Regions from separate parts of the Pseudomonas sp. S35 genome, predicted to be linked through region 2. Evidence: predicted binding sites of a transcription regulator. Region 2 holds the regulator's gene; each other region holds the start of a gene.
The links. Region 2 encodes FliA, which starts transcription of late flagellar genes. Its sites were predicted from a motif close to CTAAAGTTTNNNNNNNNNNNGCCGNTAA; they were not measured.

Region 1: a site for FliA is predicted at 3,383-3,410, ahead of PspS35_RS01810 (methyl-accepting chemotaxis protein). Genes of this name have one in related genera too.
Region 3: a site for FliA is predicted at 3,681-3,708, ahead of PspS35_RS15400 (methyl-accepting chemotaxis protein). Genes of this name have one in related genera too.
Region 4: a site for FliA is predicted at 3,670-3,697, ahead of PspS35_RS29010 (methyl-accepting chemotaxis protein). Genes of this name have one in related genera too.

Annotation. Positions count from the first base shown of each region.
Region 1 is NZ_CP019431.1:427,798-435,134, reverse strand. It holds gene ubiB (ubiquinone biosynthesis regulatory protein kinase UbiB) at 1-282, shown strand, start outside; gene hisI (phosphoribosyl-AMP cyclohydrolase) at 324-716, shown strand; gene PspS35_RS01835 (phosphoribosyl-ATP diphosphatase) at 719-1,051, shown strand; gene PspS35_RS01830 (twin-arginine translocase TatA/TatE family subunit) at 1,079-1,357, shown strand; gene tatB (Sec-independent protein translocase protein TatB) at 1,368-1,769, shown strand; gene tatC (twin-arginine translocase subunit TatC) at 1,766-2,557, shown strand; gene PspS35_RS01815 (16S rRNA (uracil(1498)-N(3))-methyltransferase) at 2,554-3,261, shown strand; gene PspS35_RS01810 (methyl-accepting chemotaxis protein) at 3,453-5,369, shown strand; gene PspS35_RS01805 (methyl-accepting chemotaxis protein) at 5,555-7,337, shown strand, end outside.
Region 2 is NZ_CP019431.1:4,629,755-4,637,091, reverse strand. It holds gene PspS35_RS30405 (cold shock domain-containing protein) at 1-316, shown strand, start outside; gene PspS35_RS20660 (cold-shock protein) at 358-561, shown strand; gene flhA (flagellar biosynthesis protein FlhA) at 895-3,024, shown strand; gene flhF (flagellar biosynthesis protein FlhF) at 3,037-4,353, shown strand; gene fleN (flagellar synthesis regulator FleN) at 4,460-5,293, shown strand; gene fliA (RNA polymerase sigma factor FliA) at 5,290-6,030, shown strand; gene PspS35_RS20635 (chemotaxis response regulator CheY) at 6,200-6,574, shown strand; gene PspS35_RS20630 (protein phosphatase CheZ) at 6,593-7,337, shown strand, end outside.
Region 3 is NZ_CP019431.1:3,470,802-3,478,138, forward strand. It holds gene PspS35_RS15385 (histone deacetylase family protein) at 1-637, opposite strand, end outside; gene PspS35_RS15390 (Lrp/AsnC family transcriptional regulator) at 758-1,249, shown strand; gene PspS35_RS15395 (TonB-dependent siderophore receptor) at 1,436-3,601, shown strand; gene PspS35_RS15400 (methyl-accepting chemotaxis protein) at 3,824-5,317, shown strand; gene PspS35_RS15405 (GGDEF domain-containing protein) at 5,676-7,184, shown strand.
Region 4 is NZ_CP019431.1:6,383,939-6,391,275, reverse strand. It holds gene PspS35_RS29025 (bifunctional diguanylate cyclase/phosphodiesterase) at 1-1,109, shown strand, start outside; gene PspS35_RS29020 (NorM family multidrug efflux MATE transporter) at 1,143-2,546, opposite strand; gene PspS35_RS29015 (LysR substrate-binding domain-containing protein) at 2,699-3,619, shown strand; gene PspS35_RS29010 (methyl-accepting chemotaxis protein) at 3,797-5,773, shown strand; gene PspS35_RS29005 (ABC transporter six-transmembrane domain-containing protein) at 5,777-6,691, opposite strand; gene PspS35_RS29000 (TetR family transcriptional regulator C-terminal domain-containing protein) at 6,804-7,337, shown strand, end outside.

The DNA of each region.
Region 1 (7,337 bases), 2.4 Mb from region 2:
AGCCCGAAAACCGTGCTGGGCAACCTGCACAGCCAGTTCGAACAACTGCCGCACCTGGCCAACATGACCCGCGACCTGCTGGAGCGCATGTCCCAGCCCCACGCCAAAGACCCGCCGCCGCCGTGGCACAAACGCAAGGACGACTGGTTCCTGCGCCTGCTGGGCGCCGCGCATCTGGTCGGTGGGGTGATGCTGGCCATCGGCGGGCCGTTGAACCAGTTGGGCCACTGGCCTGCTGGCATCATGGTCGCCGTGGGTGTTTATCTGATCGTGCGTCGATAGCCAATCCGGTTATACACTGTCGCAAATTGCCGGAGCCGAACATGAAAGACTGGCTGGACGAGATCAAGTGGGACAGTGACGGCCTGGTGCCGGCCATTGCCCAGGACTACAAGACCGGGCGCGTGCTGATGATGGCCTGGATGAACCGCGAGGCCCTGAGCCTCACCGCCGCTGAGCAGCGCGCCATTTACTGGTCACGTTCCCGTGGCAAACTGTGGCGCAAGGGCGAAGAGTCCGGGCACGTACAGACCCTGCACGAGATGCGCATCGACTGCGACGCCGACGTGGTGATCCTCAAGGTCGAGCAGATCGGCGACATCGCTTGCCACACCGGCCGTCACAGCTGCTTCTACCGCGTGTTCGAGAACGGCGAGTGGAAGGTTGTAGAGCCGGTGCTCAAAGACCCGCACGCCATTTACTCCGCAGGACACTGACCATGAGCGATACCCTGAACCGCGTGGCACAGGTGCTGGAAGACCGCAAAGGCGCGGACGCCGACAGCTCCTACGTCGCCAGCCTGTACCACAAGGGCCTGAACAAAATTCTGGAAAAGCTCGGCGAAGAGTCCGTCGAGACCATCATCGCCGCCAAGGACGCACAAATCAGCGGCGACTGCAGCGATGTCATCTATGAGACCGCCGACTTGTGGTTCCATAGCCTGGTCATGCTCGCCCAACTGGGGCAGCATCCACAGGCCGTGCTGGATGAACTGGACCGTCGCTTCGGCTTGTCCGGGCATGCCGAAAAGGCCTCGCGCCCGTCCGCTTGAATAACTTAAGACTAGAGGATTTGCAGCATGGGCATTTTTGACTGGAAACACTGGATCGTCATTCTGGTGGTCGTGGTACTGGTATTCGGCACCAAGAAACTCAAGAACCTGGGCACCGACGTGGGCGAGTCGATCAAGGGCTTTCGCAAAGCCATGAACGACGACGAGAAACCCGCCGACCCGGCCGCCAATCCGGTACCGCCGGCGCAGCCTGTACACCCGCAGGCCACCCAGCCGATCACCGAGCGTCGTACCTTCGACGTGCAGGCTGAGAAAGTCGAAGAGCCGACCCGCAAAGACTCGTGAGCACTGACTAATGTTTGGTATCAGCTTCTCTGAACTGCTGCTCGTCGGCCTCGTGGCCCTGCTGGTACTGGGGCCGGAACGCCTGCCCGGTGCCGCACGCACGGCCGGCCTGTGGATCGGGCGCCTGAAACGCAGTTTCAACGCCATCAAACAGGAAGTTGAACGGGAAATCGGCGCCGACGAGATCCGCCGCCAGCTGCACAACGAACATATTCTGTCGTTGGAGCAGGAAGCACGGAAGATTCTTTCGCCGGTGAATGAACCGGCCACACCGGCAACGCCTGTGGCTGAACACAGCATCACACCTGCAGCACAAGTCCCGCCCGCCGTTGCCACCCCGACCGAGCCTGCGCCGACGCCCGTTGCGTCGCCCGCGCCCCATGACCCTACATTGCCGCCGCGAGCCCCATGAGCGCTGATAAACCGGAAAACGACCAGCACATGCCGCTGGTCTCGCACCTCACCGAGCTGCGTACCCGCCTGCTGCGTTGCGTAGCGGCCATCTTCATCATCTTTGCCGGGCTGTTCGCCTTTACCCAGCAGATCTACACCTTCGTCTCCACGCCGCTGCGCCAGTACTTGCCGGCCGGGGCGACGATGATCGCGACCGACGTGTCGTCGCCATTCCTCACGCCGTTGAAGCTGACGATGATGGTCTCGCTGTTCCTGGCGATCCCGGTGATCCTGCATCAGATCTGGGGCTTTATCGCGCCCGGCCTGTACAAGCATGAGAAGCGCATCGCGGTGCCGCTGCTGGTATCGAGCATCCTGCTGTTCTACACGGGCATGGCGTTCGCGTACTTCCTGGTGTTCCCGTTGATCTTCAAGTTCTTCGCCGCCGCCACCCCGGCCGGTGTGGAGATGATGACCGACATCACCAGCTACCTCGACTTCGTGATGACGCTGTTCTTCGCCTTTGGCGTGGCCTTCGAAATCCCGGTGGCGGTGGTGTTGCTGGTGTGGATCGGCGTGGTCAACGTGGCCTACCTGAAGAAGATCCGCCCGTACGTGATCATCGGCTGCTTCGTGGTCGGCATGATCCTGACCCCACCGGACATCTTCTCCCAGACCCTGCTGGCTGTGCCGATGTGGATGCTGTTCGAAATCGGCATCCTGTTCAGCGGCTTGATCAGCAAGCGTGGCGAACACCCGGATGACCAACCCGCCGACGACGACCAGCCGCCAGCGACCCAGCCGTGAACCTGCTGCTGCTTGAAGAGGCCGACTTTATCGCGGCCGACCGGGTGATCCTGCGTGATCGACGCCTGGTGCATATGCACGAAGTCCACCGCGCCGCCGTAGGCGATAGCCTGCGCGTGGGGCGCATTGGCGGGTTGATGGGCAGCGCGCAGTTATTGCGCCTGGAGGCCAGCGAAGCCGAGCTGCAAGTAAGCTTCGACCAACCGCCGCCGGCCAAATTGCCCCTGACCCTGCTGCTGGCCCTGCCCCGCCCGAAAATGCTGCGCCGGGTACTGCAAACCGTGGCGGCAATGGGCGTGCCGAAGGTGGTGCTGCTCAACAGTTACCGGGTGGAAAAGAGCTTCTGGCAAACTCCGTTCCTGGAGCCCGAGGCGATTCGCGAGCAACTGATCCTCGGCCTGGAACAGGCGCGGGACACAGTGCTGCCCGAGATCATTATCGAGAAGCGCTTCAAGCCGTTCGTCGAAGACCGCCTGCCGGCCATGACCGAGGGCACCCTGGGCCTGATCGGCCATCCGGGTGATTACCCGGCGTGTCCCCGAGGGCTGGATGAGCCAGTGACCCTGGCCATTGGCCCGGAGGGCGGCTGGATTCCCTACGAAGTCGACCTGTTGACCAAGGCAGGCCTGCAGCCGGTACAACTCGGTGCGCGCATCCTGCGTGTCGAAACCGCCGTGACGGCCCTCCTCGCCCGCCTCTTCTAAACACACCGCACATCCAATGTAGGAGGCGGCTTGCCCCCGATAGCAGTGTGTCAGGCGCCGTATAAGCTGACTGATGCATCGCCATCGGGGGCAAGCCCTCTCCCACATTGGAGCTATGTTGCTACAGAATCCCGGGGCCGTGCCGATAACCCCTGAATAAGTCCAAGCCTTGTTCCAAGGGAGTTCGCAGCATGTATCGTTGGTTAGCCGAAAAGCTGGGGAATGTCAGCGTCAAAACCAAGCTGGGCGTGGGCTTCGGCCTGGTATTACTGCTCACCCTGATGATCACCCTCACCGGCTGGACCGGCTTGGGCGATGTGATCAGTCGCGGTGACAAGCTGGGTTTTATCTCCAGCCTCAATGGCTTGACCAAGGACCTGCGTCTCGCCCGCCTGGACTATGACATGCGTCGTGGCGAACAAGGCCCGGGCGCGGTCAGCGAGTTGCTGAACAAGCTCGACAGCGGCCTGAACACCGCCCGCAAACTGATCGAGCAACCCGCCGACGCGGCGCTGGTCGACGAGCAGTTGGCCGCCGTGGACCAGTACAAGCGCGCATTCAGCGACATGGTGCAGGCCGGCGCGAACCGCGAAAACGCTCGTAGCAAGTTGGGTGACACCGCTGACAATGCGGTAGTCAAAATCAACGAGATCGAAAAGTCGTTGCTGCAAGGCGACAGCATCAGCCTGTTCAACAGCGTGGTGGACGTGAGCAAGCTGATCCAGCAGGCGCGCTTCCAGGTACGCGGCTACACCTACAGCGGCAAGGTCGAAGCCGAGCAACCGGCACTGGATGCCATCGACAACGCCCTGAAAAAAATCACCGGCCTCAACGGCCAACTGCCTGATCAATATTCAACCAACCTGCAACAGGCCAGCGTCTCGCTGCAAGCCTACCGCGCCGCCGTCAGCCAGTACCGCGACTCGCAAGTGGCCAACGCAGCAGCGCTTAAAACCATGAGCGCCCAAGGCGACCTGCTGCTCGGCCACAGCGACAAACTGACCATTTCCCAAACCGTGGTGCGCGACACCGATGCCGCGCAAGCCAAGTCCATGTTGCTGCTGGCGACTGTGTTGGCGTTGATCTTTGGCTTGGTAGCCGCCTGGGCGATCACCCGCCAGATCATCATCCCGCTGGACCAAACCCTCAAGGTCGCCGAACGCGTCGCCTCGGGCGACCTGAGCCACAACCTGACCTCCTTGCGCCAGGACGAACTGGGCCAACTGCAACGGGCCATGCAAAGCATGACCGTGGGCCTGCGCGAATTGATCGGCGGCATCAGCGACGGTGTCACCCAAATCGCCAGCGCCGCCGAACAACTGTCAGCGGTTACCGAGCAGACCAGCGCCGGGGTCAACAGCCAGAAAGTCGAAACCGACCAGGTGGCCACTGCCATGAACGAGATGGCCGCCACCGTGCAGGAAGTCGCACGCAATGCCGAAGAAGCCTGCGAGGCTGCCGCAGCGGCTGACCAGCAGGCCCGCGAAGGCGACAAGGTGGTCGGTGAAGCCATCGCCCAGATCGAGCGCCTGGCCACTGAGGTCGGCAACTCCACGGTCGCCATGGGCGACCTGAAACGCGAAAGCGACAAGATCGGCAGCGTCCTCGACGTGATCAAGTCCGTGGCCCAGCAAACCAACCTGCTGGCCCTCAACGCCGCGATTGAAGCCGCACGCGCCGGTGAAGCCGGACGTGGCTTCGCGGTGGTCGCCGATGAAGTGCGCAGCCTGGCCCAGCGCACCCAGAAGTCCACCGAAGAGATTGAAGAGCTGATTGCCGGCCTGCAGAGCGGTACGCAACAGGTGGCGTCCATCATGGACAACAGCCGCAACCTCACCGACAGCAGCGTCGAACTGACCCGCCGTGCCGGGAGCGCGCTGGAGAACATCACGCGCACGGTCTCGACCATCCAGGCGATGAACTCCCAGATCGCCACCGCCGCCGAACAACAAAGCGCCGTGGCGGAAGAAATCAACCGCAGCGTATTGAACGTGCGCGATGTATCGGAACAGACCGCAGCAGCCAGTGAAGAGACCGCCGCGTCGAGCACCGAACTGGCGCGCCTGGGCACCCACCTGCAAGCATTGGTCGGCCGCTTCCGCGTCTGACCCCCTCCCCGTGCGGCGACCTGCCCTGGGTCGCCGCCTGCAATCTGTGAAATTTCCTACACGTTTTTCAGGCCCACCCGACCTTCAAAGTCACTAGCGTTCAACTCAGTTCATGTGTGATCGCGCACCCGCAGTGCTCCGACACATAGAAGAACGCCCGCTAGTTCACTTGTCGGAGGTCAATCATGCTTCGTCGAATGACTCATCTGCTGGGTAACGCCAGTGTCACCCTCAAACTGGCCCTGGGTTTTGCCCTGGTACTGGCCCTGAGCCTTGTCATTGCCGTGACCGGCTGGCAAGCCTTGGCTGCCTCCCTTTACCGCTCGCAAACGCTGACCGTGTTGGCGCAATTGGCGGTGGCGGGCGAAGAACTGCGCGCCGATAGAATCCTCTACCGCACCCTGGACGAGGCTGAAAGCCTCAATCGATTGAGCGCGAGCATGGAGAAGGTCGACAAGGCCCTGACAGAAATGTCGAACCGCCTCAAAGTCCCTAAATCCCTTCAATACCTGCAGGAGATGACCCGCATCTGCGCGACGTTCAAGTCCACCCTCAAGGGCGTGCCCGCACTGGTGGAAAAGCGCGAAAACGCCCGCGAACAACTGACACAGAGCGCCACGCGGGCCGGCGATGTGCTGGCACAACTGGCCAGTGATTTACCTGACCAGGACGATGAAAAGGCCCTGGATACCGTCGAGAACCTGCGCCAGGCCATGGAGCAGGCCGAAGATCGAGCCAAGAGCCCGGCCTGGGCTGCGAGTTCGCTGGATGCCTATGGCCAGTCCGTGGTTGACGCAGAGCGCAGCCTTGAAATCGCCCAGGCCGACGTGGCCAAGCTGCCGGTCGACAGCAGCGCACTGAAAAATGCCGTGCTCAGCTTCCGCACCCATCTGACTCGCCTCAGGGACGCCCAACTCACGACCGAAAGCACCCACAACCAGTTGGAGCAGCAGCTGGATCAGTTGCTTGTGCAAAGTGACCTGCTGAGCCAGGACCAGACCCAGCGGCGCGACCGTGAAGCCGAGCAAGCCCGCACCCAGACGTTAAGCACCACCGCCGCCGCCTTGCTCTTCGGCACCCTGGCTGCCTGGGTGATCGCCGGACAAATCGTGCACCCGCTGCGCAAGGCGCTGTCGGTGGCCAATCGCATTGCCGAGGGCGATCTGAGCCACGATGTGCAGACACTGCGCCGCGATGAGCTGGGCCAGTTGCAACGCAGCATGAGCCAAATGACGCTGAACCTGCGGGGGCTGATCGGCAATATCAGCGACAACGCGCGACAAATCGCCAGCGCCGCCGAGGAGCTCTCGACCGTCACCGAACAAACCCGCGCCGGGGTAAATGATCAGCGTGATGAAACCGAGCAGGTGGCGACGGCCATGAACCAGATGCTCGCCACCGCCCAGGAAGTCGCACGCCACGCCGAGCAAGCGTCAATCGCCGCCAACCAGGCCAATCAACAGGCTGAACTGGGCGATCAGGTGGTGACGGATGCAGTGGCGCAAATTGAACACCTGGCGCATGAAATGGCTCGCTCCAGCGAAGCCATGCTAGGACTGCAGCGCGAAGGCCAGAAAATCGGCAGCGTGCTGGATGTGATCAAGTCGGTCTCGCAGCAAACCAACCTGCTGGCGCTCAACGCCGCGATAGAAGCCGCACGGGCCGGTGAGGCCGGTCAAGGCTTTGCGGTGGTCGCCGATGAGGTGCGTAGCCTCGCGCAGCGGACCCAGCAGTCTGCCGAAGAAATCGAAGAGTTGATTGATGGCTTGCACAGCGGCACGCAACAGGCGGCCGACATCATGGACTACAGCCGCACCCTCACCGACAACAGCGTCGGCCTGACCCGCAACGCCGGGGACGCGCTGACAGAGATCGCCCGCACCGTGGCCGTCATCCAGGAAATGAACCCGCAGATTGCCGCAGCGGCCGAGGAGCAAAGTGCGGTTGCCGAAGAAATCAATCGCAGCG
Region 2 (7,337 bases):
GTTAAGCCCCGTCTACCTGTCAACTTTGACAGTGGTCGCCGTCTCCTTATCGCGGTTTTATAGCTCCGGGAATTCCACGCACTTTGCAGTGCGTGAGGTAGAGGGTATTGCGATGGAGGTGATGAAAGGCACGGTCGAGGCATACGACCACAAAACAGGCGAGGGCGTGATTGCAATGGATCGCGACGACGAACGTGTGCGGGTGGACCTCACGAGTTCTACTGGGATTTGGCTCAAGCAAGGTCAGAGAGTGCAGTTTTCGAGAATCCACCGCCCTGAGGGCGTATTCGCGTCAAACATCAAGATTATCCAGTGAGTCTCGCCTGGTTTTCTGGGCGGGGTGTCAGGAGAGCGGCAATGTCGACAGGCACGGTGAAATGGTTTAACGGCGAAAAAGGATACGGCTTTATCAGTCAGGATGGGGGTGGAGATGTCTTCGTCCACTATTCGGCGATCAAGGGAGAGGGCTATAAGACGCTCGAAGACGGGCAGAAGGTCGAGTTTGGTGTAGAGAAAGGCCAAAAAGGTGATCAGGCCACGGATGTGCAGGTTGTCAGTTAGGTAGGCTCAGTCGAGTGCCTGGCCCTTGCGGATGCCCAGATGCCCCGGCAGCCCCCAACAAGGTCACTGCGAGTGCCAGAACCAATCGAGTTGAGGGTTTTGGGGCCGCTTCGCAGCCCAGCGCGGGGCAAGCCCGCTCACCACGGTGTTATGTATAAGCCTTTGAGAGGTGCGTAGTGGACGTGTTCCCTCGCACCGCCCCTGCCACATTTGAATGTGTGCCTCTCGCGATCCACGGCCTCAAAAGCAAAGTTGGAAGGCTTCTTGCAATACCGCCTCCAGGACGTCTCCCGGCGTCAAAAGTTTGCTTCAAGGAAACGAGGAATACCGGTGGTGGATCGCTCTCAAATGCTCGGCACGGCCCGTACGACCCTGACTGACCTCTCGCGAGGCAATCTGGGTGTGCCGTTGTTGTTGCTGGTGATGCTGGCAATGATGATGTTGCCCATGCCGCCGTTCCTGCTGGACGTGTTCTTCACGTTCAACATTGCGCTTTCGGTCGTGGTCCTGCTGGTCTGCGTGTACGCCCTGCGGCCGCTGGATTTTGCGGTGTTCCCGACGATCCTGCTGGTGGCGACCCTGTTGCGCCTGGCGCTGAACGTGGCGTCCACCCGTGTGGTGATGCTCCACGGCCAGGACGGCCACGCCGCCGCCGGTAAGGTGATCCAGGCCTTCGGCGAGGTGGTGATCGGCGGTAACTACGTGGTCGGTATCGTGGTGTTCGCGATCCTGATGATCATCAACTTCGTGGTGGTGACCAAGGGCGCCGGGCGGATTTCCGAGGTGAGCGCACGCTTTACCCTCGACGCCATGCCCGGCAAGCAGATGGCTATCGACGCCGACCTCAACGCCGGCCTGATCGACCAGAACCAGGCCAAGACGCGCCGCTTGGAAGTCGCCCAGGAAGCCGAGTTCTACGGTTCCATGGACGGTGCCAGCAAATTCGTGCGCGGTGACGCCATCGCTGGCCTGTTGATTCTGTTCATCAACCTGATCGGCGGCATGGCCGTCGGTATCTTCCAGCACGGCATGACCTTCGGCGATGCGGGCAAGGTGTACGCCTTGCTGACCATCGGTGACGGTTTAGTGGCGCAATTGCCATCACTGTTGTTATCTACAGCTGCGGCCATCATGGTGACCCGTGCCTCGGGCTCCGAAGACATGGGCAAGCAGATCAGCCGGCAGATGTTTGCCTCGCCCAAGGCCCTGGCCGTGGCGGCGGGCATCATGGCGATCATGGGTATCGTGCCGGGCATGCCCCACGTCTCGTTCCTGAGCATGGCGGCCCTGGCCGGCGGTGCTGCGTACCTGTTCTGGAAGAAGCAGAACCAGGTCAAAGTCATCGCCCAACAAGAAATTGCCCGCCAGCAAGAACTGCTGCCATCCCCGGCCCGCGCCCAGGAAACCAAGGAGCTTGGCTGGGATGACGTGACCCCGATCGATATGATTGGCCTGGAAGTGGGCTACCGCCTGATCCCCTTGGTGGACCGCAACCAGGGCGGCCAATTGCTTGCGCGGATCAAGGGCGTGCGCAAAAAACTGTCCCAGGACCTGGGTTTTCTGATGCCCACCGTGCACATCCGCGACAACCTCGACCTGGCGCCAAGCGCCTACCGCCTGACCTTGATGGGCGTGATCCTGGCCGAAGCCGAGATCTACCCGGACCGCGAGTTGGCGATCAACCCAGGGCAGGTGTTCGGCAGCCTCAACGGCATTACCGCCAAAGATCCGGCTTTTGGCCTGGACGCGGTGTGGATCGAAATCAGCCAGCGCAGCCAGGCGCAGTCCCTGGGCTACACCGTGGTGGACGCCAGCACCGTGGTTGCGACCCACCTCAACCAGATTCTGTACAAGCACTCCCATGAGCTGATCGGCCACGAAGAAGTCCAGCAATTGATGGGTTTGCTGGGCAAAGCTTCGCCAAAACTCGCCGAAGAACTGGTGCCGGGCGTGCTGTCGCTGTCGCAATTGCTCAAAGTGCTGCAGGCGCTGCTGGCCGAACAGGTGCCGGTGCGCGACATCCGCAGCATTGCCGAGGCCATCGCCAACAATGCCGCCAAGAGTCAAGATACCGCCGCGCTGGTGGCTGCGGTGCGCGTCGGATTGTCCCGCGCAATCGTGCAAAGCATTGTAGGGCTTGACTCCGAGCTGCCTGTGATCACCTTGGAGCCAAGGTTGGAACAAATATTGCTCAATAGTATTCAGAAGGCAGGACAAGGCCAGGAAGAGGGCGTTCTGCTGGAACCAAGCATGGCTGAAAAGCTGCAGCGCTCGTTGATCGACGCCGCGCAGCGCCAAGAGATGCAAGGCCAACCGGTGATTCTGCTGGTGGCCGGCCCGGTCCGCGCGATGTTGTCGCGGTTTGGACGCCTGGCAGTACCGAATTTGCACGTTTTGGCTTATCAGGAAATTCCTGACAACAAGCAAGTGACTATCGTCGCGACAGTAGGGCCCAACGGCTGAGGGTAGTGGGTTATGCAAGTGAAGCGTTTTTTCGCCGCCGATATGCGTCAGGCCATGAAACTGGTCCGTGATGAACTGGGCGCCGACGCCGCGATTATCGGTAACCGTCGTATTGCCGGCGGTGTCGAGCTGACGGCTGCCCTGGATTACACCCCCTCGGCGCTGGCGCCACGCGTGCCGAACATGGAGCTCGAAGACGAGCTGCGCAAGACCGCCTCGCGTATCGTCTCGGCCCAGGCCGAACTGAGCATGCGTGGCGACAGCGATGCCACCACCAATCGCCAGTTGTTTGCCGGCCTGCCGCTGACGGCTGCCGAGCCCCTGGTTGAGCCGACCTTCATCGAACCGCCGCGTCCTGCCGCGCCAGCCCCGGCCGCCGCCGTCGACCAGCGTGTGTTTGATTCGATGCGCTTTGAGCTCAATGGCCTGCGCGAACTGCTGGAAGTGCAGCTCGGCTCGCTGGCCTGGACACAACTGCAAGGCAGCAAGCCGCAACAGGCCAACCTGTGGCGCCGCCTGCAACGCATCGGCCTGTCCGGTCCGCTGTCTCGCGACCTGCTGGCCCTGACCACCGAAATCGACGAACCTCGCCAAGCCTGGCGCATGTTGCTGGCGCACCTGGCGCGGATGATCGTCACCCCGGAAATTGAACCCTTGGAAGAGGGTGGCGTGATCGCCATGGTCGGCCCTGCCGGCATGGGCAAGACCACCACCCTGGCCAAGCTGGCCGCGCGTTACGTGCTCAAGTACGGCGCCAATAACATCGCGCTGGTGAGCATGGACAGCTACCGCATCGGTGCCCAGGAACAGCTCAAGACCTTGGGTCGTATCCTCAATGTGCCGGTGACCCACGTCGATCCGGGCCAGTCCCTGGCCAACGCGCTCGACCCGCTGCTGCGCAAGCGCGTGGTGTTGATCGACACCGCCGGCCTGCAAGCCAGCGACCCGGCGTTGCGCATGCAACTGGAAAGCCTGGCTGGGCGTGGCATCAAGTCGAAAAATTACCTGGTGCTTGCAACCACCAGCCAAAAACAGGTTCTTACCGCTGCGTACCATAGCTACAAGCGCTGCGGCCTGGCCGGTTGCATCCTGACCAAACTGGATGAAACCGCCAGCCTGGGCGAAGTGTTGAGCCTGGCTATCAGCCATGAACTACCGGTTGCCTACCTGACCGACGGGCCGCGGATCCCGGATGATCTGCATCTGCCGCGCCGTCATCAGTTGGTCAGCCGCGCCGTCAGCGTGCAAATGCAAGAAGAGCCTAGCGAGGAAGCGATGGCCGATATGTTCGCCGACCTCTACCACCACCCGGCAAAACGGGTCGGTTGAAGTCAGGATGAACACCGTGAAATGTACCTACATCGATGGTCTGCAAGCGATTCACGCGGCCAAGCCATGTAGCCTGCGTCTAAGCAAGACAAGGTAAAGAAATAAAATGGGCAGCATGCATCCCGTACAGGTGATCGCGGTGACCGGCGGCAAAGGTGGCGTCGGGAAAACTAACGTGTCAGTGAATTTGTCCCTGGCCCTGGCAGAGCTTGGCCGTCGCGTCATGCTGCTGGATGCTGACCTGGGGCTGGCGAACGTCGACGTTCTGCTGGGACTGACGCCCAAACATACCCTTGCCGATGTGATCGAGGGGCGCTGTGAGCTGCGCGATGTGCTGCTCCAGGGCCCTGGCGGGATCCGCATCGTGCCGGCCGCCTCCGGTACCCAGAGCATGGTGCACCTGAGCCCGGCGCAACATGCCGGCCTGATCCAGGCCTTCAGTGATATCGGCGACAACCTCGACGTGCTGGTGATCGACACCGCCGCCGGGATCGGCGAGTCCGTGGTCAGCTTCGTGCGCGCCGCGCAGGAAGTGTTGCTGGTGGTCTGCGATGAACCCACCTCGATCACCGACGCCTACGCCCTGATCAAACTGCTTAACCGTGACTACGGCATGAACCGCTTCCGCGTGCTGGCCAACATGGCCCAGAGCCCGCAGGAAGGGCGCAACCTGTTCGCCAAGTTGACCAAGGTCACGGATCGCTTCCTCGATGTCGCCTTACAATACGTCGGCGCAGTTCCCTACGACGAGTGTGTGCGCAAGGCTGTGCAAAAGCAGCGTGCAGTCTACGAAGCGTTCCCTCGTTCCAAATGCGCACTGGCGTTCAAGGCTATTGCCCAGAAGGTCGATACTTGGCCGTTGCCCGCCAACCCTCGGGGGCATCTGGAGTTTTTCGTCGAGCGATTGGTACATCAGACGAGCGCAGGACCGGTGCTATGACAGCGAACGGCTACAACGCCTACAAGAAATCTGCCCGTGACAGCCAGGGTGAGTTGATTGAGCGCTATGCGCCGCTGGTCAAGCGTATCGCCTATCACTTGTTGGCTCGCCTGCCCGCCAGCGTGCAGGTCGAGGACCTGATCCAGGCCGGCATGATCGGCCTGCTCGAAGTGTCGACCAAATACGACGCCAGCAAAGGCGCGAGTTTCGAGACGTATGCGGGTATCCGTATCCGTGGCGCGATGCTCGATGAGGTGCGTAAAGGCGATTGGGCGCCGCGTTCGGTGCACCGCAATACGCGCATGGTCAGTGACGCAATTCGTGCAATTGAAGCAAAAACCGGTCGCGACGCTAAAGATCACGAAGTTGCGGCCGAACTCCAATTGAGTCTCGACGATTACTACGGGATTTTGAACGATACCTTGGGCAGCCGCCTGTTCAGTTTCGACGACCTGTTGCAGGACGGCGAACACGAAGGGCTGCACGAGGACGGCGCGAGCGCACACATGGAGCCGTCGCGCGACCTGGAAGATGAACGCTTCCAGGGCGCATTGGCGGACGCCATTGCCAACTTGCCCGAGCGCGAGCGGTTGGTGTTGGCGCTGTACTACGACGAAGAGCTGAACCTCAAGGAAATCGGTGAGGTCCTGGGGGTCAGTGAATCGCGTGTCAGCCAGTTGCACAGCCAATGCGCAGCCCGCTTGCGCGGGCGATTGGGAGAGTGGCGAGCGCGCTGACAGGCGGTGTGGGGGCACTGCGAAGCGATACCGCGAAGGTGATTGGCCTTCGCGGGTTCGACCCGTGGTGTTCCCAGCAGTCCTTTTTGTGTAATGCCTGTTGATTGAAATGGCGCGTCCAGGTGCTGGGCGCGTTTAAGACTGCTTGGAGGTCGAATTGGACAAGAACATGAAAATCCTCATCGTTGATGACTTCTCAACGATGCGGCGGATCATAAAAAACCTGTTGCGTGACCTTGGGTTCACAAACACGGTCGAGGCGGATGACGGCCTGACGGCAATTCCGATCCTCAACAGCGGGAGCATCGACTTTCTGGTAACGGACTGGAACATGCCGGGAATGACCGGTATCGACCTGTTGCGCCACGTGCGCGCCGACGAAAAGCTGCGCAGCCTTCCCGTGTTGATGGTGACCGCCGAAGCCAAGCGTGAGCAGATCATCGAAGCCGCCCAGGCCGGGGTCAACGGTTATGTGGTCAAGCCATTCACTGCACAGGCCTTGAAAGAGAAGATCGAAAAGATCTTCGAACGCATCCACGGCTAATGCCATCGCGGGGGAGCTATGGAGCATAAAGAAACGTCACAGGGAGACTTCGAGTCGACCCTGAAAAAACATGCTCACCAGTTGGTCGACAGCCTTGAAAGAGGCCAGTTCGGCGACGCGGTGCAGTTGATCCATGAGCTCAACCAGACCCGTGACCGCGGCCTGTATCAGGAAGTGGGCAAGCTCACACGCGAGCTGCACAGTGCGATCGTCAATTTCCAGATTGACCCGCATATGCCCCAGGCCGAAGAAATCTCACAAATCACTGACGCCACCGAACGCCTGTCCTACGTGGTCAGGCTGACTGAGGCGGCGGCCAACCGCACGATGGACCTGGTGGAAAACGCCACGCCCCTGGTCAATGGCATGGCCACTGAAGCCCAAGCCCTGAGCAACGACTGGGGCCGCTTCATGCGCCGGGAAGTGGGGGCTGAAGAGTTCCGTGAGCTGGCCCGTCGGGTCGAAGGGTTCTTGTCACGCAGCGAGCAGGAAAACCGCACGGTTGCCAGCAACCTCAATGACATTCTGCTGGCCCAGGACTACCAGGACCTTACCGGTCAGGTGATCAAGCGTGTGACCCAGTTGGTCACCGAAGTGGAAAGCAACCTGCTCAAATTGGTACTCATGGCTGGCCAGGTCGACCGTTTTGCCGGCATCGAACATGACCGCGAAGCGATCCTCTCTGAAAAAGATCCACAAAAACATCTCGCCAAGGGTGAAGGTCCGCAGATTCATGCCGATAAACGTGAAGACGTTGTGTCAG
Region 3 (7,337 bases), 1.2 Mb from region 2:
GCACATCCGCGCGGTCGTAGAAAATATTCTGCGTGCCGTTGCCGTGATGGAAATCCACATCCAGTACCGCGACGCGCTTGGCGCCCTGGGTGATGGCCTGTTGCGCGGCAATCGCGGCGTTGTTGAGGTAGCAATACCCGCCCATGTACTCACGGGCAGCGTGGTGGCCGGGTGGACGGCACAGGGCGAAGGCGCTGTAGTGGCCTTCGTCGATCAGCGCCAGGCCGGTGAGCGCGATGTCCGCGCTGGTCTTGACCGCGTTCCAAGTGGTGGCGGTGATCGGCGAACCGGCGTCCATGGCAAAGAAGCCCAGCTTGCCGTCGATAAAATCCGGCACCTGCGTGTTGGCCAGGTCGCGTACGGGCCACACCAGTGGCAACGCATCATGGCTGCGACCGATGGCCGTCCATTCGGCCCAGGCACTTTCCAGAAACGCCACGTAGCGCTCGCTGTGTGCGTTGACGTAACACGCACGGTCAAAGCTGCGCGGCACGATGATATCGCCCAGTCCCACGAACTGGACCCGGTCACGTACGGTGTCGGCTCGGCTGGGTTGTTCGAACGACGGCTTGAGCACGCCATCCTTCAATTCGGTGCCGTGGTGCAAACGGTGAGCATCACTAAAAACAGTCAGCATAGGGGGATATCCGCCAGTAAAAGACAGGTCTATTTTGTTCTGGCGGCGCGGGGCTTTCTTTGCTTTTACTTCTGGCACTGGTAGCTTTATAGGGAGTTTTTACCCCTGAAAGAGGCGAATATGAAAAATAAAACCAGACAGGTCGTTCTCGATGACACCGATCTCGCCATCCTCGCCTTGCTGCAGGAAGACGCGAGTATTTCCAACGCCCAACTCAGCGAGCGCCTGTCCCTGAGCCTCACGCCCTGCTGGCGCCGCCGCAAGCGCCTGGAGGAAGAAGGCGTGATCAAGGACTACCAGGCCAATCTGGATCGCAAGTTGCTGGGGCTGGACATCATGGCGTTTGTGCATGTGCGCTTTGCGATCCACACCGACCATGCGCCGGATGCCTTTGAAGCCGTGGTCAAAGACCTGCCCGAGGTGTTGTCGTGTCACAAGATCACCGGCGATGCGGATTATCTGTTGCAGGTGCTAGCGGAGGATCTGGACAGCTACAGCGAGTTTGTGGAAAGCGTGCTGAGGCGGCAGTTGGGGATCGCGTCGATCCAGTCGAGCCTGGCGTTGCGCGAGGTGAAAGCGACCAGTCGGGTGGCGATTCCAAAGCGCAATTGAGGAAAGTCAAACGGCGTTCAGTCACGGCAGATGATGGCTAAATGCCCTGCCCCAGGATGTGAAAAATTCGTTAACTAATTATCCCCAAAGGCTTTTTCCTACAGAAACAATCTGGCACACTGATGCGAATAATTATCAACATCTTTATTATTCGCCAAGGACGGTACTTAGGGGAGAGTCCGTTTCATGTCAGTGCAACAACCCGGCGGTAAAGGTTTTACACCCAGTTTGATCGCGCTGGCGGTCTGTCTGGCCACCTCACAGGTGGCCTTCGCCGCCGATGCCCAAGCGCCGGCCACCACGCTGGAACTGGGCGCCACCCAAGTCTCCGGCGAGCAGCAGTTGGGCGAGACCACTGAAGGCACGCAGTCCTACACCACTGGCGCGATGAAAACCGCGACCAAGCTGCCCCTGACCCTGCGAGAAACCCCACAAGCTGTCACCGTGATCACGCGCCAGCGCATGGATGACCAGGCAATGACCAGCATCAACGACGTGGTCAACGCCACGCCCGGGCTGTTCCTGAACTACTCCAATGGCCCTGGCCGGCAGTCCTACACCTCGCGTGGTTTCGACATCGATAACCTGATGTATGACGGCATCCCGAGCGGCTACAACGGCGTTTCCGTCGGTGCCCAGCCGAACCTGGCGATGTTCGACCGTGTTGAAGTGGTGCGCGGTGCCACTGGCCTGGTGACGGGCGCGGGCAACCCGTCGGCCGCCATCAACCTGATCCGCAAGCGGCCATTGGATGAGCAGAAAGTCACCCTCACCGGCGCCGCCGGCAGCTGGGACGACTACCGTGGCGAGCTGGATGCGTCCAGCCCGCTCAATGACAGCGGCACCTGGCGCGGTCGGGTGGTGACCTCCTACCGCGACGCCAACAGCTTCATCGACAATGCCGAGGAATATCACGGCCTGTTCTACGCCGTCACCGAAGCCGACCTGAGCGAAGACACCACCCTCACCCTCGGTTACTCGAACCAAAAGGACAAGACCAACTACTTCTGGGGCTCGTCGATGATCGGCCAGGACGGCCATCACTTGGACCTGCCGCGCTCCTACAACCCCGGCACCGATTGGGAAAACAAGGACCAGGAGATCAACACCGTCTTCGCCGAACTGCGCCAGAACCTGGCCAACGACTGGAAACTGCAGGTCAACGCCAACTACGCCGAGCAGAAAGCCTTGTTCTCGGGCTCCTATCAATCGCGCTGGGCGGCGGACAAGTCGCTGGGGCGCACGGTCTACCAGGCCGCCTACGACGAAAACCAGGCCGGTGTCGACGCCTTCGTCAGTGGCCCGTTCCAGGCATTCGGGCGCACCCATGAACTGGTGGTCGGCGCCAGCCGCCGCATCTACGACATGACCAGCCACGACTACAGCCCATACGACACCAAATGGCCGATCAACGCCGGAAAACCGGACTTCGTGCACACCACCGACACCCGCGAAATCACCACCCAGGACGGCGTCTACGTGACCACGCGCCTGAGCCTGGCCGACCCGCTGAAGTTGATCCTCGGCGGGCGCCTGGACTGGTATGACTACGATGCCCACGGCAGCAATAGCGGCGACTACAAGGTCACCCGCAACCTCACGCGCTACGCGGGGTTGATCTACGAGCTGGACGACCATCACTCGGTGTATGTCAGCTACAGCGACATCTTCACGCCGCAGAGCGCCAAGGACACGTCCGGCACCCCGGTCAAGCCCATCGTCGGCAAGAACTACGAGGTCGGCGTCAAAGGCGAATACCTGGATGGCGCGCTGAACGCGAGCGTGGCGTTGTTCCGCGTCGACCAAGAAAACCGCGCCACGCAAGTGACCGTGCAAAACTGCCCGCAGACCGAGTGCTATGAAGCCTCCGGCGAGATTCGCAGCCAGGGTATCGACTTCGAACTGCAAGGCGCCCTTACTGAAAACTGGCAGGTCGGCGGTGGTTACACCTACGCGCGCACCCATACCATCAAGGACGAAGCCAGCCCGCAGAAGGTCAACAAGCAGTACGACACCGACACCCCGGAGCACCTGTTCAAGCTGACCACTCGCTACAACCTCCAAGGTTCGCTGGAAAAATTCCGCGTGGGCGGCAACATCTCCTGGCAGAGCCGCATGTACAACGACATCGCCCTGGCAGATGGCAGCACCTACCGTCTTCAGCAAGGCGCGTATGCCGTCACCGACCTGATGGCCGGCTACAAGGTCAACGAGTACCTGGACCTGCAGCTCAACGCCAACAACATCTTTGATCGCAGCTACTACTCGTCGATTGCCAACTCCGTGAGCTACGGCGGCGACTCGTACGGCGCCCCACGCAACATGATGCTGACGGCCAAGTACAGCTTCTGATCGTCATCAAGGCTGCCCGCTCGGGCAGCCTTTGCTCGCATTGTGGCAAGCTCGCTCGCCTGGCTGAATGCAATGGCGTTTAAAGTCCCCACCACAAATGCCGATAAGCCTTTTGGCATCCTGATCCTGAAAAATCCTGATACCTGCTTAGCTCTGTACCCGCGCGCCGTCATGGCACGCCGCATGCTTTGTTCCTGGCTAGACCACATGGAGTAAGAGTGAATGCCTGTACGCGCGCGTTTCCTGGAGCACTACCGCAAGGCCGACCGCATCATGCTGGCCTTGATCTGGTTGATGACCCTGTTCTCACTGGGCCTGGCCTTCTGGCATGACACGCTGATCCAAGCCGTTGTGATCGGTGGCGGCACCAGTCTGGTGCTCACCGCGCTCTACCGCGCCCTCGGCGGCACCCGCGTGATGCGTTGCGCGCTCGGCGCCGGCCTGATGGTGATGGCCGCGTTGCATATCAACCAGGCCCAGGGCGTGATCGAATCCCACTTCGGGATTTTCGCCCTGCTCGCGGTACTGACGTTCTACCGCGACTGGCTGCCGATCCTGGTGGCCGCTCTCACCATCGCCGTGCACCACCTGGTCTTCCATGCCTTGCAGCATCAAGGCTTCCCGGTGTTCGTGATGGAACACCACGGCGGCTGGAGCATGGTGTTCGTGCATGCCTTCTACGTGGTGATGGAAACCGTAGCGCTGCTCTACCTCGCCGTACACAGCCAGGCCGAAGCGGTCGAAAGCCAGGACATGCTTGAGAAGATGCTCGCCGTGACCTCCCAGTTCACCGTGGAAACGGTCAAGGGCGAAGGCAAGGCTCGGGTCTCTCTCGCCAAGCGCTTCGACCACTTCCTGCAACAGATTACGCACCTGATCGACGGAGTGGCCCGCGACTCCCACGGCCTCGGCCAACTCGGCCAGGAACTGGCCCATGCCAGCGGCACCCTGGAAAAAGGTGCGCGGCACCAGTTGGCAGAAATCAGCGAAATGACCGGCTCCATGCAACGCATGGAACACGCCATGGGCAACATTGCGGTGCACGTCGAACACGCGGTGGAACACGCCGGTGTTGCCAGCCAGCAAATCCTGCGCGGCCAGGAAAGCGTCGGCCGTGCCCAACACGAAATCACCCAGTTGGCCACCCGCCTGGAAGGCACCAACCAGACCGTGCAAGGCCTGGCGGTGCAGGCCGAACAAATCGGCTCGGTGCTCGAAGTGATCAGCAGCATTGCCAACCAGACCAACCTCCTCGCCCTCAACGCCGCCATCGAGGCCGCCCGCGCCGGCGAACAAGGTCGTGGGTTTGCGGTGGTCGCCGATGAAGTACGCAGCCTGGCGCAACGCACCGCGGTATCCACCCAGGAAATCAGAACCATCATTGAAGGCTTGCAACAAGGAAGCCGCGAGGCGGTAGCCGCCATGCACGACAGCCGCCAAGGCGTGGAACGCTGTGTCGAAGACAGCCAGGTCGCAGTGGAAATGCTCAGGGCGGTGGGCAATGACATTACGCAAATCGATGCACTCAATGGGCGCATTGTCACCACCACGCGGGAACAGACAGCGGCGAACCTGGAGATTGTCGGGCGGTTGCAGTCGGTGCAGGGCATCGCCCAAAGCACGGTCGACGATGTGGAACTGCTGGCCAGAAGCAGCGAGCAACTGCCGCCGATTGCGGTGAGGCTGGATGCGCTGGGGAGGCGGTTTCATCCGTGATCGGAGGGGATCGAGCCCCGCTTAATCGCCGGGCTCGATATTGTGTTGAAGGCCGTAGGGAAGCAAACGCCAACCACGCCGCAAGCGAGGATCACGGCCGCTTTGGTTATCGTGGCGCGCGATTGCTGGGCCCGCATGAGTGATGTCACAATCACGCACCACGCGTTGCATGCTCAACGATAAGCGCGATTCACGGACTATCACCATGCCCAGCCTCTGTTGCTGTTCTAACACGCCAGGCCCGCCGAAGAGACTTCTCCTGGTTCGGCTGCTTCAACTGCTGTGTTTTGTGCTGCTCTGGGATCAGGCTGCGTGGGCTGGCCCTGGCCCTGGCCCTCAACAGAATGGCGCCGAAGAGGTGATTGATGTCCAGCTACGCTGGAAACATCAGTTCCAGTTCGCGGGCTACTATGCCGCCATCGCAAAGGGCTATTACCGCGAAGAAGGACTGGACGTGCGCTTGCACGAAGGTGGCCCCAATGTCACACCGGTCGAAGAAGTGCTCTCTGGGCGTGCCCAATACGGCGAAGCCAATAGTGAGTTGCTCTACGCACGCCTGCACGGAAAGCCCTTGGTAGCACTGGCGGTGATTTTTCAGCATTCCCCTTCCGTGCTCGTGGCTCGCACAGACCAAGGTGTTCGCACTGTGCACGACCTGATCAACAAGCCGTTGATGCTGATGGATGCACAGACCGATGCCGATTTTCTGGCGATGTTCCGTAGCGAGGGTATACCCCTCGAAAAACTACAACTGCTGCCCAGCAGTTATCAAATTGGCGATCTAGCCAGCGGTAAAGTGACGGCGTTCAACTCGTACCTGACCAACGAGCCCTTCTACCTGCAAGAGCGGGGCGTGGAATACAACATCATCTCACCCGCCACCTACGGGATCGACTTCTACAGCGACATCCTGTTCACCAGCCAGGCCGAGATTGACGAACATCCACAGCGGGTCGAGGCCTTCCGCCGCGCTACCCTGCGCGGCTGGCGCTACGCGATGGATAACCCCGAGCAAATCATAGACCTGCTACTCAATCAGTATTCGGTGGAGAAAAGTCGCGCGCACTTGCAATTCGAAGCTCAGGCCATGCGTCCGCTGGTGGTATCTGACCTGATCGAGATCGGTCATATGAACCCAGGGCGCTGGCAACGTATGGCGGAAACCTTCCTCGAACTGGGTATGGTCGACAATATCGCCGGTCTGGAAAACTTCATTTACGATCCCAACCCGCCACAGCTCGTCGAGCGGCTGCGCAAGACCATTGTGCTGATCAGTATCGGCTGTGTGCTTGTCCTGATGTTCGCGCTGGTTCTGTTGAATGCCCAGCGCCATCTGCGCAACGAGATCAAGTTGCGCAAACTCGCCGAAGAGGAAGTACACAAGCTGGCTTTCTATGACAGCCTGACTGGCTTACCCAATCGCAATAGTTTTATTCCCTTTGCTAGTCAGAAGCTGCTGGCCGCAAAGAGCCGTGGAGAACATCTGGCCCTGTGCTATATCGACCTGAATCACTTCAAGCAGATCAATGATCGTTTTGGCCACCAGGCAGGCGATGCCATCCTGATCCATGTAGCCACGGCCATCAAATCCAATATTCGCGAGTTCGAAATAGCCGCGCGCATGGGCGGTGACGAATTCGTAGTGCTGCTCGACGGCGCGCATCACAGAGGTGACATCCAGCGCATCACCCATGACATCTGCAAGGCCGTCGACCTGCCCATTCCATGGAAAAACAGCCAGATCAAGGTCAGCGCCAGCCTAGGGGTTGCCTGGTATCCGGAAGATGGCGAAGTTCTGGACGATCTGATTTTCAAAGCCGACACCGCCATGTTCCAAAGCAAAGCCAGTATCGCTGCGCAGGTTTGACGCTGCTTGCGTGGTGCCCCTGCGAAAAACTTGGTAGATAGAAACCACTGCGGTTTACCGACATCAATAAGGAAATTATGAAGCCTCTTTACCTGTGTTCACTTCTGCTGCTTACAGGCTGCGCCCCAGCGCCAAAATACCTTGTGCCTGCGG
Region 4 (7,337 bases), 1.8 Mb from region 2:
TCAAGAGCCAGCTTGAGGTCGGCGACCAACTGGCGCGCCTGGGCAGCGACGAATTCGCGCTGCTCATCGATACCCGCCGCGCACCGCAGCGCGCCGAGTGGATGGCCGAGCGCATCACCGAAGCCATGTCCGAACCCTATTGGGTGGATGGCGAAAGCCTGCTGATCGGTTGCAGCCTGGGCGTGGCCCATGCCCGCGCTCGGGCGGGTGCCGACCCGCTGATGTGGCACGCCCATATCGCCATGCAGCAAGCCAAAAGCACCCAGGGTTGCACCTTTCATATCTTCAACGAACGCATCAACCGCAACGCGCGCAGCCTGGCCGACCTGGAAAGCGAGCTGCGCCGCGCCTTGCGCCGTGATGAGTTGGAGCTGCATTACCAGCCGCGCCTGGACCTGGATGACGGCCATATCGTCGGCCTCGAAGCCCTGGTGCGCTGGCGCCACGGCGAGCGCGGCCTGTTGCCGCCCAGCGAGTTCGTGCCCCTGGCCGAGCAAAGCGGCCTGATCGTGCCGTTGGGTTATTGGGTGATCTCCCGGGCCCTGCGCGACATGCAGGACCTGCGCGAGCGCGGCCTGCCGCCGCTGCACATGGCGGTCAACCTGTCGTTCCGCCAGTTCCAGGACAGCCAGTTGCTCTCAACCCTCAGCCGGCTGATCAGCGAGCGTGGCGTGGAGGCGCAATGGTTGGAGTTCGAACTGACCGAAACCGCCGTGATGCGCCGCAGCGACCTGGTCAAGCAGACTATGGACGCCCTCGGCCGGCTGGGCGTGCGGTTTTCCCTGGATGACTTCGGCACCGGTTTCTCGTCGTTTGTGCACCTCAACAGCCTGCCGATTGCCTTGTTGAAGATCGACAAAAGCTTTGTCGGCGGCATGGAGGAGCGCGAAGAGAACCGCAAACTGGTGCACGCGATGATCAACCTGGCGCACAACCTCAACCTGGAAGTGGTGGCCGAAGGTGTGGAAACTCCGGAGCAGTTGGCGCTTTTGCGCTTGTTTGGCTGCGACCAAGCCCAGGGCTATCTCATCAGCAAGCCGTTGCCGTTACCGGAGTTGGTGGAGTACCTGACATTTGGCAAGGGCCAGCAGGCGCTGCTGGGCTGCTGACCTGTAAACCCAATCAACTGTGGGAGGGGGCTTTTACTCTGTTTGTGCAGCCTGAAACGAGGCTTGAACCTCAGGCTCCTGGCGAATCATGCGCTTGATCTTCGCTTCAAACGCCCAGGTCAGGCTGACAGCCGCACACGCCAACCCCAGCGCCAATCCCCACCACACCCCCGTCGGCCCCCAACCCAGGGTGAAGGCCATCAGCCAGGCCGAAGGCGCGCCGATCAACCAGTAGCAGCCCAAGCCCACCAGGAAGGTGGTCTTGGCGTCCTTGAGCCCACGGATGCAGCCCATCGCGATGGTCTGCACGCCGTCGAACAGCTCGAACCATGCCGCGACGGCCAGCAGGCTGACGGCGAGCACGATCACCTCATGGAACGCCGGGTCGTCATGGTCGAGGAACAGCCCGATCAGCGGGTCGGAAAACAGCCACAGCACCACGGCAAACCCCAACATCACCGTTGCGCCAAAACCGATGCCGACGCGGCCGGCCATGCGCGCCTGCAGCAACTGCCCAGCGCCGTAATGCTGGCCGATACGCATGGTGACGGCGTAGGACATGCCAGCCGGCACCATGAAGGCTACCGAGACGATCTGCAGGGCAATCTGATGCGCCGCCAATTGCGTGCTGCCCATGGTGCCCATGCACAGCGCGGCAAAGGCAAACAACCCGACTTCCACCGCATAGGTGCCGCCAATCGGCAGGCCCAGGCGCCACAACTCGCGCAGATACTGAGTGTTGAGGCGCAGCAGGCCGGCGCTCAACGGGTAGGCGGCGTAAGCGCGGTTGCTGCGGATGTACCACATCAGTGTCAGGGCCATGCCATTGGCGACGATGGCGGTGACCAGGCCAATGCCCAACAAGCCGAGTTTCGGCAGGCCGAACATGCCTTCGATCAAGGCGTGGTTGAGCAGGTAGTTGAGCACCGTACCGCCAAGGCTGATCACCATCACCGGGGTGGCCTTGCCGATGGCACTGGTGAAGCCGCGCAAGGCCATGAAGCTCAGGTAGCCGGGCAGGGCGAACGGCAACAGGGTCAGAAATTGCCCCGCCGACTGCACGTTGGTGTCGGTCTGGCCGAACATCAGCAGCACCGGCTTGAGGTTCCACAGCAGCAACGCCGCCGCCAGGGCCATCAGCCAGGCGAGCCAGAGCCCGGCCTGGGTCAGGCGGGTGGCGCCTTCGATGTCGCCAGCGCCGTGCCGGATAGCCACCAGGGTGCCCACGGCGGCAATCACGCCGATGCAGAAAATGGACACGAACGAATAGCTCGCCGCACCCAGGCCACCACCGGCCAAAGCCTCGGGGCTCAGGCGCGCCATCATCAGGGTGTCGGTCAGCACCATCAGCATGTGCGCCAACTGCGAGGCAATCAACGGCCCTGACAGCCGCAGAATGGCCCAGAGTTCGGTACGTGCCGGATGCTGCATGATCATCACGCTCAGAAGGTCAGAGGGTTGGGGAGGGTTCGATTCTCGGCGCTCTCAGCCCATTGCACAAAGGGATAAAAGCGATCATTCGCATGATTAAAACTCATGCTGGATTTATTCTGGTAGGGTTTTGTCATCGTGCTGTCGGAGCTTTCCCTATGTCTCGTCGTCTTCCTCCGCTTTATGCCCTGCGGGCATTTGAAGCGGCCTCCCGGCACAATTCCTTCACCCGCGCCGCCGAAGAACTGTCGATCACCCAAAGTGCGGTGAGCCGACATATCCGCACGCTCGAAGAGCATTTTGCCTGCCGCCTGTTCCAACGCAGCGGCCGCAACCTCCAGCTCACGGAAGCGGCGCGCCTGCTGTTGCCCGGTGTGCGCGAGGGGTTCGCGGCGCTGGAGCGGGCCTGCCATACCTTGAACGCTGAAGATGACATCCTGCGCATGAAGGCGCCTTCCACCCTGACCATGCGTTGGCTGTTGGCGCGGCTCAGTCGCTTCCGGGCGTTACAGCCGGGCAATGAGGTGCAACTGACCAGCGCCTGGATGAGCGTGGACGAGGTGGACTTCAACCAGGAGCCGTTCGATTGCGCGGTGTTATTGAGCTACGGGCATTTTCCAGCGGATTGGGAAGCCTGCTATCTGTTCCCCGAGCTGTTGATTCCGGTGGGTGCACCGAACCTGTTGAACGACGGTCCTTGGGACGTGACCCGCCTGGCCGGCGCCGAGTTACTGCACCCCACACCCGACCGCCGAGACTGGCGCAATTGGCTGGAGCGCATGGGGCTATCGTCCCAGGTGTCGCTCAAAGGCGGGCAGGTGTTCGATACCTTGGAGCTGGGCATGATCGCCGCCGCCCGCGGTTATGGCGTGTCGATGGGCGACCTGCTGATGGTGGCCGAGGATGTGGCGCAGGGGCGCTTGAGCTTGCCGTGGCCGACTGCGGTAGCGAGTGGGGAAAATTACTATTTGGTGTGGCCGAAAACCCGTCCAGGCGGTGAGCGCTTGCGGCGTCTGGCGGATTTCCTCCAGAGCGAGGTGCAGGCCATGGTTTTACCCGACGTCGAACGGCTCAATTGAGGGGTTTTGACTCAGCGACGCAACCGTTTGCGTGATACCCCTGCGATTCGCTCAAGTATTGCAAAACGCCGCCGAAGTAGGTGTGTTGGAACCATCGTGCACCAACGTTTCCCACCAGATAATTTGCCGAGCAGCGCTATGAGATCAGGATGATCCTGGCCTCGGCCAGGAGCTGTCATGTCTCAACCTCGCGCCCGGATTGCCTCCCAGTTAGGTCTCGCGTTAGCCGTGATTTTGGCTGTCGTCATCAGCGGCAGTACTGTTTTCGCCTTGCGTTCCCTCGATTCCGCCAACCTCGATACCCGCGAGGAGCACCTGGCCAGCGAGGCGCGCTTGCTTGCCGACCAACTCAATACCTTCCACAGCACGTTGCGCGAGAGCACCCAGCGCCTGACGGGGTTGTTCGAGAAGCGCTTCAGCGCCGGGTTGACGGTGCAGGCCGATCAGCCGGTCGCGGTGGCTGGGGTTCAGACCCCGAGCCTGTTGCTGGGCAGCGAAGTGCTCAACAACAACTTCACCGAAGTTGACGAGTTCAAGCAGATGTCCGGCGGCGTGGCCACGGTATTTGTGCGCAGCGGCGACGACTTTATCCGCATCAGCACCTCCCTGACCAAGCAGGACGGCAGTCGCGCGATCGGCACCGTGCTGGATCGCCAGGGGCCGGCTTACCAGCGTGTGCTCGGTGGCCAGGCGTATATTGGCCGCGCGGTGTTGTTCGACCGCTCCTACATGACCCAGTACAGCCCCGTACGCGACACCCGCGGCAAAGTGATCGCCGTGCTGTTCATCGGTTTTGACTACACCGACGCTCAGGCCGCTCAGTTCGAGAACCTCAAGCGCTTTCGCATCGGCCAGACCGGTTCCCTGGCGTTGCTCGACGAGCAGAAGCGCTGGTTGGTGCCGCCGGCGGGTGTGCAGGCGTTGGACCAGTCGGTTGCGGTGATGCTGGACCTGGCCAAGACCCCAGGCAAAGGCCACTTCTGGAGCGACAAGAACGAAGATTTCTACAGTGTTTCGGTGCCGTTCGACGGTGGCCCTTGGGCTGTGGTCGCGAGCATGCCGAAAGCTGAAATCCGCGCAGTGACCTGGGCGGTGGGCATTCGCCTGGTGATCGGCAGCGTGCTGGCGATGTTGCTGGCAGTGGGCGCCACGGTGTGGCTGCTGCGCAGCAAGCTGCAACCGCTGAGTGACTTGGTACGCCAGGCCGAAGCCTTGGGCGCGGGCGACTTGAGCGCACGCCTCAACGTATCCAGCCATGACGAAATCGGCCAACTGGCGCGCAGCTTCAACCAGATGGGTGAAGCGCTGTCGACGATGGTTTCCCATATCCGCAAGGCGGCCGAGGAGGTCAATAGTCGGGCCCAGGCGTTGTCCGGTCTGTCCGGTGGGGCCTATGACGGCATGGAGCAGCAGTCCGGCGAAATCACCAGCATGGCCGGCGCGGTGGAAGAGTTCAGTGCCACCTCGCTGAACATTGCCGACAACATGGGCAACACCGAGCGCCTGGCCCAAGAAAATGCCCAGCAAACCCGCATTGGTCGCAATTCGATGCAGGAGGCGTCGTCGTCGCTGGAACATATCGCGACCGCGCTGAACAGCACGGCCACAGTGATCAATACCCTGGGCCAGCGCTCCCAGGAAATCGGCGGCATCGTCGGTGTGATCACGTCCATCGCCGAACAGACCAACCTGTTGGCGCTCAACGCGGCCATCGAGGCTGCACGCGCCGGTGAACAGGGCCGTGGGTTTGCCGTGGTGGCTGATGAAGTACGCAACCTGGCATCGCGCACCCGCGAAGCCACCGATGAAATTTCCGGGATGATCCAGAGCATCCAGCGGGAAACCGGTAACGCCATCAGCACTATGGAACACGGCAACACGCTGATGCAGGAAGGCTTGTCGCGCAACGCCGACGTAGCCTCGGCCCTGGCGCGCATTGATGAGCAGAGCCGCTCGGCCGGCCAGCAATTCGCCGCGATCACCACCGCCACCCAAGAGCAGAGCAGCACCGCGACCTTGCTCAGCAGCAACTTGCAGAGCATCGCGCTGGCTAACAGCGAGCAGCGTGAGGTGGTGTCGAACCTGGCGATTACTGCCAAGGAACTGGAGACATTGGCGGCGGGCTTGCGGCATGAGGTTGACAGGTTTCGTTGAGGTTCAGTGGTCTCCGAGCCTGTGGTCCACGCGCTTGCCAATATCTTTGAGTCGCGCCAGTTGATCGACCATCCCTGGCGCTTCATCCATGCTGGTGACGAAGGTCCACAGGTAGGTCATGACCGCGTAGATGTGGCCGGCCTTGACCGCCGGCGACAACGCCAACTGACAGATTGCAACCACAAACAACAATGCCGCCAGCGTACCGAGGAACAGATACGCTGCAGCCTCACGGTCTGACAGCCAGATGCGCAGGCGTGACAGCACGTGGTAGTGGCGTCGCACGGTGGGGGCGCCAACCTTTTCCACCAGGCCGATTTCTTTCTCCAGGCGATCATTCAGGCGCTCATGCAGCTCCTGGTTGCGTTGGGCAACGCGTGGCAGCAGCGTGATGCACAGCAGCAGTGCGGCCAGGCACGCCAGGCCGACCCAGGGCTCGATCACGATCAGCATCACCGCAGCACCGACTATCGACACCAGTGCCGTGGCGATAATCGGCACGTGCTTTTCAAAAAAGTCGACGAACTCCCGCGCGAGCACCACCCGTGCAGCGGATTTCGATGTGCTGTGGTTCTGCTGGCGCTGATTGAGGATCACCGGTACTGCAAGGTCGGCGTAGATCTGTGTGAAGGTGCTGGCATCCAGTGCACGCCGCGCGGCCCCGACCACCCATAACGCCATGACGACGAGGGCGTAGAACTGCGCGCTACTGGCGTATCCACGGATAATCGAGTCCACCGCAAACCCGGCTAACAGCGGATAGGCCAGCAACAACGCGTTCTCAAGTGCCACCGGTGACAAGGTGCAGAACAGTTTTGCGGGATAGGCTTTGGCAATGGACTTGAGCGTCTGGCTGGCGGACTGTTGGCCGATTCTCTTGCTTTCTTCGATCAGAACCTGAGGGGTGAGGGATGTCATGGGTGCACCAAGGGGTTGATAGACGCTATCCTTGAGCGACTGCTCAAGTATCTTTGAGCGATCGCTCAAAAATCAAGCGCCGCTTATCTGTCGGTGCTCGAAGGAATTGCCTATGTCGCGTATCGACCGTAAAGACCAGATCATCACCGCCGCCCTGGAGCTGTTTCGCAGCAAGGGTTTTGCCGATGTATCCACCCGCGATCTGGCCGAGCATGCCGGCTTATCCCGTAGCCACGTCTATCACTACTTCAGCGACTGGAATGAGTTGCGCCGCGAAGCCTTCGTGCGTTTTGCCAATGAACAATTGGATGAAGTGCGCGAACCGTTGGCGGATGCGCCGCCTCTGGAGGCGCTTGTGGGGTTCTTGAGCGACTGCCTGCCAAGCACCGCTGATGCGGGATGGGCGCTGTGGCTGGATGCCTGGGATGAGGCCATGCACGATGCGCAAATGGCCCAGGCTTACCTGGTGATCAACGCCCGATGGCAAAGCATGCTCGCCGAGGTGATCGAGTGTGGCGTTGCGGCTGAGGTCTTTCGTTGCCAATCGCCTCAACGCGCTGCGCGCCAGATATTCGCGCTGGCAATGGGGTATGCCGATGACCTGATGCTCAAGCCTTCCGCCGAGTCGGCAGAAGCAGTGTTGGAT